Regions from separate parts of the Amycolatopsis sp. lyj-84 genome, predicted to be linked through region 2. Evidence: riboswitches for the same ligand, from Rfam matches in the RefSeq annotation. Region 2 holds a riboswitch; each other region holds the start of a gene.
What was found. A riboswitch is a leader RNA that binds a small molecule or an ion and turns the genes downstream of it on or off. The one in region 2 is predicted to bind S-adenosylmethionine.

Region 1 (3,267 bases), on a different contig from region 2:
GGCGCGGGGAGGCGCCCCTTCATCGCGTTTACGTGGGCCTTCGGCCCAAGGGAGGGCGCGCGACTGGTGAAGTCTCGCCGTCGCGCTGACGCGCTTTCGGCGAGACAGTCCGCCGGTCGGGTTGTCGGGCGCGTTGACCTTCGGGGTTGGTCCGGCGGGTGTGTTAGCGGCTGGGGGTGCCGTGTGCGGCGACGACCTCCAGGACGGCGCGTTCCAACGCGTACTCCGGGTCGGCCGCGGCACCCTTGACCTCGGCGTTGAGCCGGGCGACGATCCGCATGGCGGTGGCGAGACCGTCCTGCCCCCAGCCGCGGGCCTGCCCCTGTGCCTTGCGTACCTTCCACGGCGGCATCCCCAGCTCGCCCGCCATCTGGTTCGGGTTCCCGCGACCCGCGCCCGACACTCGCGCGATCGTCCGGACGGCGTCGGCGAGGGCGTCCGCGACCAGCACGTACGGAACGCCCAACTGCATCGCCCAGCGCAGTGACTCCAGCGCCGCCGCCATGTCGCCGGCGACGGCCTTCTCGGCGACGGCGAACCCGTTCACGTCCGCGCGGCCCCGGTGGTAGCGGCGGACCGCCTGCTCGTCGACCGCTCCCCCGGCGTCCGCGACGAGCTGGGTCGCGGCCGACGACAACTCGCGCAGATCCGAGCCGACGGCATCGATCAGCGCGAGCACGGCCGCACCGTCGATCTTCCCGCCGACCCGGCGAACTTCGTTGCGGACAAAGGATTCCCGCTCAGCCGCCTTGGTTAGTTTCGGGCACTCGACGACCTCCGCCCCGGCCTTCTTCAAGGCTGCGGGAAGCGCCTTCGCGGCCTTGCTCCGGCCGCCTCCGCTGTGCACGACGACGAGCACGATGCCCTCGGCGGGCGCCTTGACGTAGGCCATCACCCCGTCGGCGAGCTCCTGCGAGATATCGTGCGCGGATTCGAGGACGATCACCCTGCCCTCGGCGAACAACGAGGGGCTGACCATCTCCGCGAGCGCGGGGACTGTGAGGTCGGACACCCGGATCCGGGACAGATCCGCTGTCGGATCGGCCGCTTTGGCCGCGTCCGAAGCGCTGCGGACCGCGCGTTCGATCAGCAGCTCTTCCTCACCGAGAACCAGGACCAGCGGCGATGGGGCGGAAGCTTGCGTCGTCACGGTGACGATCCTCCCACTCGTCCTCTCGGGTGCTTTGTCCGGTGACGTGTTCCGGGCACGGTGGCCCCACCCGAGCCTCATGTCGTACGGTGTTGGCGAGGCGACGCGATCGAACGCGTGCCGACAATCGAATACCGCTCATCCAGAGGGGCAGAGGGAACGGCCCGATGAAGCCCCGGCAACCGGCGTCAGCCTGTCATTCCGCGATCGCGGGATAGCTGACGAACACGGTGCCAATTCCGGCCCGCCATGGCGGGGCAGATGAGGAAGGAACCTCGCGATGACCGCAACCCTCGGCACGACCTCCACCACCAAGACCCCGGATCTCGGACCGGCCGTCGAACTGGTGTCGAAGGAAGAGGGACACCGGCAGCCGCTCGCCCCCGAATTCGTTTCCGCCGAGGACTTCTCGCCGCTCGAAGTCGCCTACGACTTCGGCCGCGTGCGCCGCGAGGACATCGAAGCCGGGCCGAAGAACATCTGGCGCTACAAGAAACTCCTTCCTGTTCCCTCGAACGTCGAGGAAATCCCCAACACCGAACCCGGCGCCACCAGGCTCATCCAGGCCGACAGGCTCGCGAAGGCGTTGGGCGTCAAGAAGGTCTGGGTCAAGGACGACACCGGCAACCCGACCCACTCGTTCAAGGACCGCGTGGTCGCCGTCGCGCTGGCCGCCGCGCGCGAGTTCGGGTTCGACGTGCTCGCCTGTCCGTCGACCGGCAACCTGGCCAACGCGGTCGCCGCCGCGGCGGCCCGCGCCGGCTGGCGGTCGGTCGTGCTGATCCCGAAGACCCTCGAGCGCGCCAAGATCCTCACCACCGCCGTGTACGACGGCGACCTGATCGCGGTCGACGGCAACTACGACGACGTGAACCGGCTCGCCACCCAGCTCGCCGCCGAGCAGGAGAGCTGGGCGTTCGTCAACGTGAACGTCCGGCCCTACTACTCCGAAGGCTCCAAGACGCTGGCCTTCGAGGTCGCCGAGCAGCTCGGCTGGCGGCTTCCCTCGCAGATCGTGGTGCCGATCGCCTCCGGTTCCCAGCTCACCAAGGTGGACAAGGGTTTCCGCGAGTTCGGGCAGCTCGGCCTCGTCGACGAGACGCCGTACAAGGTGTTCGGCGCGCAGGCCACCGGCTGCTCGCCCGTCTCGGCGGCGTTCCGCGCCGGCCACGACGTCGTCCAGCCGGTCAAGCCGGACACGATCGCCCGTTCGCTGGCGATCGGCAACCCGGCCGACGGCCCCTACGTCCTCGACGTGGTCAACCGCACCGGCGGTGCGATCGAAGACGTCACCGACGAAGAGGTCGTCGAGGGCATCCGTCTGCTCGCCCGCACCGAAGGCGTCTTCACCGAGACCGCGGGCGGCGTCACCGTGGCGACGGCCAAGAAGCTCATCGAGACCGGCAAGCTCAACCCCGACGAGGAGATCGTGCTCCTGATCACCGGTGACGGCCTCAAGACCCTCGACGCGGTCGAGGACAAGGTCGGCCCGAAGGCCACCGTCAGCGCCTCGGCCGACGCGGTCCGCGAGGCTCTCGGCATCTGAGTTCCCGGCGGCCCGCCTCACGAACGAGGCGGGCCGCGGGGCTCACCCCGGCGCGTCAGGGCGAGGCCTCCCGCGTCGGAGACGACCGCTGTGTCGCCGTCCGTGTCCGTCCTGGCGATCGCGGCACCGACCGCCCCCAGATTGTCCAAAGTGGACTTGTTCGGATGACCGTAGGTGTTTCCGGCGCCGACACTCACCAGTGCGACCCTCGGCGCGACGGCGTTGAGAAAATCCGGTGCCGTGTAACGACTTCCGTGATGCGGGACCTTCAAGACCTCGGCACGCAGATCGGCCCCCTCGGCCATCAGGTCGGCCTGGGCGGCGAGTTCGACGTCGCCGGTCAGCAGCAACCGGCCCGCCGGAGTCCCGGCACGCAGGACGACCGAACCGTTGTTGATCACCGTGCCGTCCTGTTCGAGGACCGAGCGCCGGGTGACGTATCGCGGCCCGAGTACGTCCAGCGACAGTCCGGGCCAGTCCAGCCGTTGCCCGATCCCCAGTTCCAGCAAGGGAATCCCGCGGCGTGCGGTCTCGTCGGCGACCTGCCGCCACGCCCAGGCGGGAGCCCTGC
Region 2 (3,267 bases):
TGCCCTCTTCACGCAACCTGTCGAGCTCGCCGAACACCCGCGGGGTCGAAAGACCGCGCTGATCGAACGCCAGGACCCAGTGGAACGTGTGCCTCGACAACACCGGCACCAGCTGCTCACCCCGGCCGGTGCCCAACGCTGTCCCGCCGTAGAGCGCGAAGGGAACATCGCTGCCGAGCTTGGCGGCGATACCAGCGAGTTCGTCTCGGGAGATCTCGAGCTTCCACAGCGACGCGAGCCCGACCAGGGTCGCGGCCGCGTCGGCACTGCCCCCGGCCATCCCGCCCGCTACCGGGATGCCCTTGCGAAGTACCACCCGGACCTTGGACTCGCCATCGGCCTTGCCGACGTGGGCCGCCAGGGCCTGCGCCGCCTTCCAGGCGAGGTTGTTGGCCCCTGTCGGTACGGAACCTTCACCTTCGCCATAGACCTCGATGCCGGGCTCCTCGGTGACCGCGACAGTCACCTCGTCGGTCAGGGAAAGCGCCTGGAAAACGGTCACCAGCTCGTGGTAGCCGTCCGGGCGTACGTCACCGACCGACAGGTGCAGGTTGACCTTGGCGGGAACCCTGACGGTAACTGGGGGCGGTACGACGGCGAGCACGAGACAAGCCTACGTGCCCGCTCCACTTGTACTGCCACCAGGAGAAAGAGAACAGGACGACGCGGACGCAAACGGGCCGCCCTGGACAGAGTTCGTCCTGAGCGGCCCGTTCGTCGGGGAATCAAGCAGCGACGCCCTGCGGCCCGCGGACCGGGTGGGTCACGTGGCCACCACGTTCGGCGATCCAGGCGAGTGCGGCATCCGCGCGCTCGCCACGCACACCGAGGCGGAACCGGCCGACGGGCGTGTCGCCGATCCGGGTGAGGCCGCCTCCGATGGTGGCGAGTTCGACGTCGAAGCGACCGGCCGCCTCAGGCAGCAGCGCACCGACCGACGCGAAGCCGACGAGCACGACGTCCACCGCGCGGTCGTACTTCGAAGCCTGCGCACGGCCGGTTTCGATCGAAGGCAGGAGCGCCTGCGCGGTCCGGCTGTTCGGGTCGGAGACCAGGTCGAGCACGGTTCCGCGTTCGATGATCGCCCCGGCTTCCAGGACCGCGACGTCGTCGCAGACACGGCGCACCACGCCGGCGTCAGGAGTGGTGAGCAGCACGGTGACCCCGAGCTCGGCACGCGCACGGTCGAGCACGGTCAGGACCGCGCCGGATTCCTCGGGCTGCACACCCGCGGTCGGGTCGTCGGCCAGGAGCACGGAAGGTCCGGCGGCCAATGCCTTGGCGATGGCCACCCGGCGCAGCTGCCCCTCGGTCAGCTCGCCCGGACGCTGCCCCGCTCGCGGGGTGAGTCCGACCAGATCGAGCAGATTGCCGACCCGGTTACGGCGCTGCGGCCCGTCGAGGCCGAGTTGTTCGAGCGGCGACGCGATGTTGCCGGCGATGGTGCGCTCGGCGAGCAACTCCGCCTTGGTGTTCACCACACCGACCTGACGGCGGATTTCCCGCAGACGGCGCCCGTCGAGGGTCCCGGTGTTGAGGCCGTCGAGGCGGACGACACCTCGGTCGGGGCGCTCCTGAAGCCCGATGCAACGAGCGAGGGTGGACTTGCCGGAGCCGGCCGGACCGACGACTCCGAACAGCGAGCCGGCTTGGATGTCCACGCTGACATCGCGCAGGGCGACGACGGGATTTCCGTTGAGAGGAAAGGACTTGGACAAGTTTTCGACAGTGATCACGAAGGGCTCCATGCGAATGGGGCGCTGCTTCTTTCGAGCGCGCCAACCGTCACCGATTGCCCGTCCGAACGGACAGGCTTCAGAGGTAAGGGAAAGACTCAGGCAGTAACGGTTGAGCGTCGACACGCACTTACCGTGCGGCGACCTTCGTCGACTACGCGTCGCCTGGTCAGCAGGAGCGGGTGGGTGACCCTGTTCATTAGGCACAGCCTCCATCGGTCCTGGCGGTAGCACCTGCCCTGTGGAGGGTGGTTGCTGCGACTTCGGCGAGCCAGGTCTCTCAGTCGCTCGGGATGGCTCACTGAGTAAAACCGATCCCACTGGATGAAAGCAAGCACGTAGGCGCAGATCACACGTCTGGTCGCGTCCATCATACAGGATCGCCTGTCCATATAATGGGAAGGCGGCGAGTGTTATCGTGCCGGACCAGAGCCCCTGCCTGCTAAGACAGGTTTGGATCATGCAGATCCAGAAGAGGATTTACGCAGTCGTGCTGACCTTGACCAACTCGCTTCCGCGCGGTGCCGGTCACAGCTGCAACAGGGGAAACACCGCTCCCCTGACCGGGCCCGTGTCAGCCTGCGAGACGGTCTTGCCTGCCGTGGTCAGTCGGTCGCCGCTGCGATCCGAGCGAACTGATGAACGTCCAACTGCTCGCCGCGGGTCTTGGGGTCGATACCCGCTTTCTCGAGCAACTCCCCCGCGCGTTCGGCAGAGCCGGCCCAGGACGCCAACGCCGCACGCAAGGTTTTCCGCCGCTGCGAGAAGGCCGCATCGACCACCGCGAACAATCGCTCCCGGCTCACGGACGACACGACGTCGTCGCCTCGCTCGAAAGCGACCAGTGCGGAATCCACGTTCGGAACGGGCCAGAACACCGAGCGGGGAACCGCGCCGACCTTGCGCGTCTTCCCGTACCACGCGAGCTTGACGCTGGGGACGCCGTAAGTCCTGCTCCCCGGGCCGGCCGCCATGCGGTCCGCGACCTCGGTCTGGACCATCACGAGACCGCTGGTCAGCGACGGCAACTCGGCGAGCAGGTGGAGCACGACGGGAACGGCGACGTTGTACGGCAGATTCGCGACGAGTGCCGTCGGCCGTTCAGGCAGGTCGTCCGCCTTGATCCGCAGAGCGTCCGCCCCGACGACCGTCAGCCTTTCGGCTCCGCCGCGTTCGGCCACGGTGTTCGGCAGCCGCCCGGCCAGCACGGGGTCGATCTCGACCGCGACGACCTCGGCGCCGGTCGCGAGCAGTCCCAGCGTCAGTGAGCCGAGGCCCGGTCCGACTTCCAGTACGACGTCACCTTCACCGACCCCGGAAAGGTCGACGATACGGCGCACCGTGTTGGGGTCGTGCACGAAGTTCTGGCCGAGCTTCTTGGTCGGCCGGACGTCCAGCTCGGCCGCCAACGCCCTGATCTCCGCGGGCCCGAGCAGTTCAGTCACCCGACGATCGTAGCCAGCCCTGGCGGGCGCCTCCGATCGCCCGACCCGCCCGCATCATCCATCCGCAGTTTCCAAACCGGCCTGCT
Region 3 (3,267 bases), on a different contig from region 2:
GATGGCGACCAGCCCGCCGAGAGCGATCGCGAGGACCTTCCACCACGGCAGGCGCCTCGACCGGAAGGCATAGAAGAGCACGGTGCCGAGGTAGACCGCGAACACGGCGAACAGCCAGTCGTCCATCCGGCTCCTGCCGACGACCGAAACGGCGGACACGGCTTCACGGCTCATCTCCACGCTGTGGACGGAACCGAACAGGCCACCGTTCCCGTAGGCCGTGTAGTCGACCGGACTCGTGCCGACGGACAAGGCCACCACCGTCAGCTGGGCGAAACCCAGCAACGCCAGCGGAAACCAGTAACGCGGTCGCTCGCTCCCCATGCGAGGGGAGAGTAGTGGGTCAGGCGCAGAACGGGGGAAGCTCCCGCGGGTCGTTCTCCGGCACCCAGCGGCCTTCCGGCTTCTCGTACTGCCAGCGGGCGCCGCGGGCGACGATCTGGCGCAGCGCCAGGACGAGCCGGTCCACGTGCTCGGCGGTGCTGCCGAGGCCGAGGCTGACCCGGACGGCCTGCTGGCCGGTCGAACCGGCGGCGGAGATGAGTCGTTTGGTCGCGATGTGCGCGCAGAACGCACCGTCCCGCACGCCGATGCCGTACTCCGCGGACAAAACCGCGGCGAGCCAGCCCGGGTCGAAGCCGTCGACGACGAAGCTCAGCGTGCCGACGCGGTCGACGGGCGCGTCGAACAGCCGCAGCTCGGCGAAACCGGGGACACCGGCGAGACCACGGCGCAGCCGTGCCAGCAACTCGTCCTCGTGGGCGACGATCGCGTCCCAGTTCCCGGCCAGCGTCTCGCAGGCGACACCGAGCGCGTAGACGCCGACGGTGTTGGGGGAACCGGCTTCGTGCCGCTCGGCTCCGGCGTTCCAGACCACGCCGAAGTCTTCGGAGTCGCGGGTGACGAGTTTCGTCGCGCCGCCACCGGCGAGGTACGGCTGGGCGGCGCGCAGCCAGTCGGCGCGGCCAATCAGCGCACCGGCACCGAAGGGCGCGTACAGCTTGTGCCCCGAGATCGCGATGTAGTCGACGTCCAGTTTGCGCAGGGAGATCTTGCGGTGCGGCGCGAGTTGCGCGGCGTCGAGCGCGATCCGGGCGCCGTGCCGCCGCGCGACGGCGGAGATCTCCTTGACCGGCAACAGTTCCCCGGTCACGTTGGACGCGCCGGTGATGACGACCAGCCGCGGGCCCTGAGGGCAGTCCGCGAGCGCTTCGTCCACAGCGGACACCGCGGCGAGGCGGGTGCGCGGGGTCTGGATCCGGCGGACGTTCGGGCCCTTCCACGGCAGCAGCGCGGCGTGGTGCTCGGTGTCGAACACGACGACCGACGTGTGCTTCGGCAGGCTGCGCGCGAGAAGGTTGAAGGAATCGGTGGTGTTGCGGGTGAACACGACGGTGTCGGTCGACCGCGCGTCGACGAAGTCCCGCAGGATTCCGCGCGTCCGCTCGTAAAGCTTGGTGGAGACCTGCGAAGCGAACCCGGCGCCGCGGTGGACGCTGGCGTACCAGGGAAGGAACTCGTCGACGGCGTCGCGCACCTTGTCCAGGCAGGGAGCGCTCGCCGCGTGGTCGAGGTTGGCGTACCCGATGTCGCCGCCGGTGACCAGCGGGACCCGCAGATCGGCACACGCCACGGCCGGGATTTCGCGGGTGGCAACGGTTTCCGCGACAGTGGCGGAGGGGGTGGCGGGGGTGCTGGTGCGTTCGAGAGCGAGAGTCATCGTCATCCTCCGGGCCTGGGGACCCGACGAGGATCCCGCGCTTGCCCGCCGCACCACGCGACGAGCCAGGTCCTCACCCGGGGCACCCCACCGCGGAAGGAGGGTTGCCGGTCAGCTAGCCGGGGCTTGACGCTGACACTCGTGACCTACGAACGAAGTTAGCGGATGCACCCGCGATCGAGCCACCCCTCGTCCGGATGTTGAGACGCCGGTCACGCCTTCCGCGACCGAGGAGAACCCCCGCGTTTCGTCCTCCGGTTGCGGTACTTGCACGCGCAACTACCGCATCCAGAGGACTGATCGCGGGAGGTCAGACGCGGAATCGGCCGGGCAGGGGGATGGTCGCGCGGGACGAGACCTCGGTGGCCGTACCCGAGTACTGATCGGTGCCCGCGGCGAACTGCCAGCCGCCGAAGGTCTTGCCGTCGACCGCTTCGCCGTAGGCCTCGGCGACCTTGGTCGAGACCTCGTCGTAGGACATGCCGTTCCAGTTGCCCGCTCCGACGCCGAAGTCGCGCGAGTCACCGCCCTTGGCGACGGCGGGCAGGGTCCACAGGGTGAAGTGCACGTGGGCGCCGGTGCTGCTGCCGCCGCAGGGCAGCGCGTTGCCGGTCCGGCCGAGGGCGTCGCCCGGGACGACCCGCTGGCCGTCGGTGACCGAAATGCCCTCCATGTGGTAGTACCCGGTCCGCCAGCCGCCGTCGTGGTCGACGGTCACCCAGTCGCCGCCGTCGCAGTGCTGGATCCGGACCGTCCCCGCGAGCGGGGCGCGAACGGTCTTGTCCCCCGGACTGAAGTCGATGGCGTTCTTCACGCCGGAGGTCCCGTTGTCCGAGTGAATCCCCGCCGAATAGACCGCCTGACCGGTGTCGAACGGCAAGCCGAACGCCGGGAACGCGCCCGCGGCCGCGGCCGGCGTCGAGAGAACCACCCCGACGAGGACGGCGGCGGCCCCCAGACCGGCGAACCGCACAGGAAGTTTCGTCACCTTGCGTACTCCTTACCCCGTGACACTCACCCATTCGATGGAGTGGATTGCGGGGAAAGTAATCCAAAAGGAGTACAAAAGGGAACAACTCGTAGTGAATTTTCTGAGATCAACCGACGAAAGGCTGGTGCGATCTCGTGACCTATTGGCCGGATTCGCCCTTCCACCTGGCGAGGCGTCCGGCACGGTCGACGGCCCGGAGGCGTCGTTCGGCCGCGTCACGGGCGTCGGACGTGGTCACGACGAGTAACTGATCGCGTTCCTGGAGCCGGGTGTCCTTGTTGGGCGTGAAGCCGATGCCGTCGCGCACGAGCAGGCTGATCGTCGCCCCGATCGGCAACCGCAGCTCCGCCAGGTAGACGCCGTGCATCTTCGACCCGGGATTGATCCGGACCTGCAACAGGTCGGCGCCCATCTCGTCGAGCGGCGCGGAGTCGACGTCGATCTCGTGCGCTTGGGCGTGCTGGGTCAGCCCGAGCACTCTCGCGAGCGGGCTCAGCGTCGCACCCTGGAGCAGGGTCAGCACGATGACCAGCACGAACACGGCGTCGACCAGCTC

Region 1: linked by a shared signal. The riboswitch ahead of thrC (threonine synthase) and the one ahead of ACLJRM_RS27360 (methionine ABC transporter ATP-binding protein) in region 2 are both predicted to bind S-adenosylmethionine.
Region 3: linked by a shared signal. The riboswitch ahead of ACLJRM_RS32595 (aminotransferase class V-fold PLP-dependent enzyme) and the one ahead of ACLJRM_RS27360 (methionine ABC transporter ATP-binding protein) in region 2 are both predicted to bind S-adenosylmethionine.

What each region holds. Positions count from the first base shown of each region.
Region 1 covers NZ_JAJPWO010000021.1:35,233-38,499, forward strand. The annotation lists gene holA (DNA polymerase III subunit delta) at 164-1,150, opposite strand; SAM riboswitch class I at 1,286-1,418, shown strand; gene thrC (threonine synthase) at 1,431-2,696, shown strand; gene ACLJRM_RS40670 (ComEC/Rec2 family competence protein) at 2,714-3,267, opposite strand, start outside.
Region 2 covers NZ_JAJPWO010000009.1:287,844-291,110, forward strand. The annotation lists gene ACLJRM_RS27355 (4-(cytidine 5'-diphospho)-2-C-methyl-D-erythritol kinase) at 1-604, opposite strand, end outside; gene ACLJRM_RS27360 (methionine ABC transporter ATP-binding protein) at 726-1,736, opposite strand; SAM riboswitch class I at 1,946-2,036, opposite strand; gene rsmA (16S rRNA (adenine(1518)-N(6)/adenine(1519)-N(6))-dimethyltransferase RsmA) at 2,342-3,181, opposite strand.
Region 3 covers NZ_JAJPWO010000013.1:49,041-52,307, reverse strand. The annotation lists gene ACLJRM_RS32600 (hypothetical protein) at 1-324, opposite strand, end outside; gene ACLJRM_RS32595 (aminotransferase class V-fold PLP-dependent enzyme) at 344-1,720, opposite strand; SAM riboswitch class IV at 1,753-1,867, opposite strand; gene ACLJRM_RS32590 (M23 family metallopeptidase) at 2,031-2,708, opposite strand; gene ACLJRM_RS32585 (potassium/proton antiporter) at 2,851-3,267, opposite strand, start outside.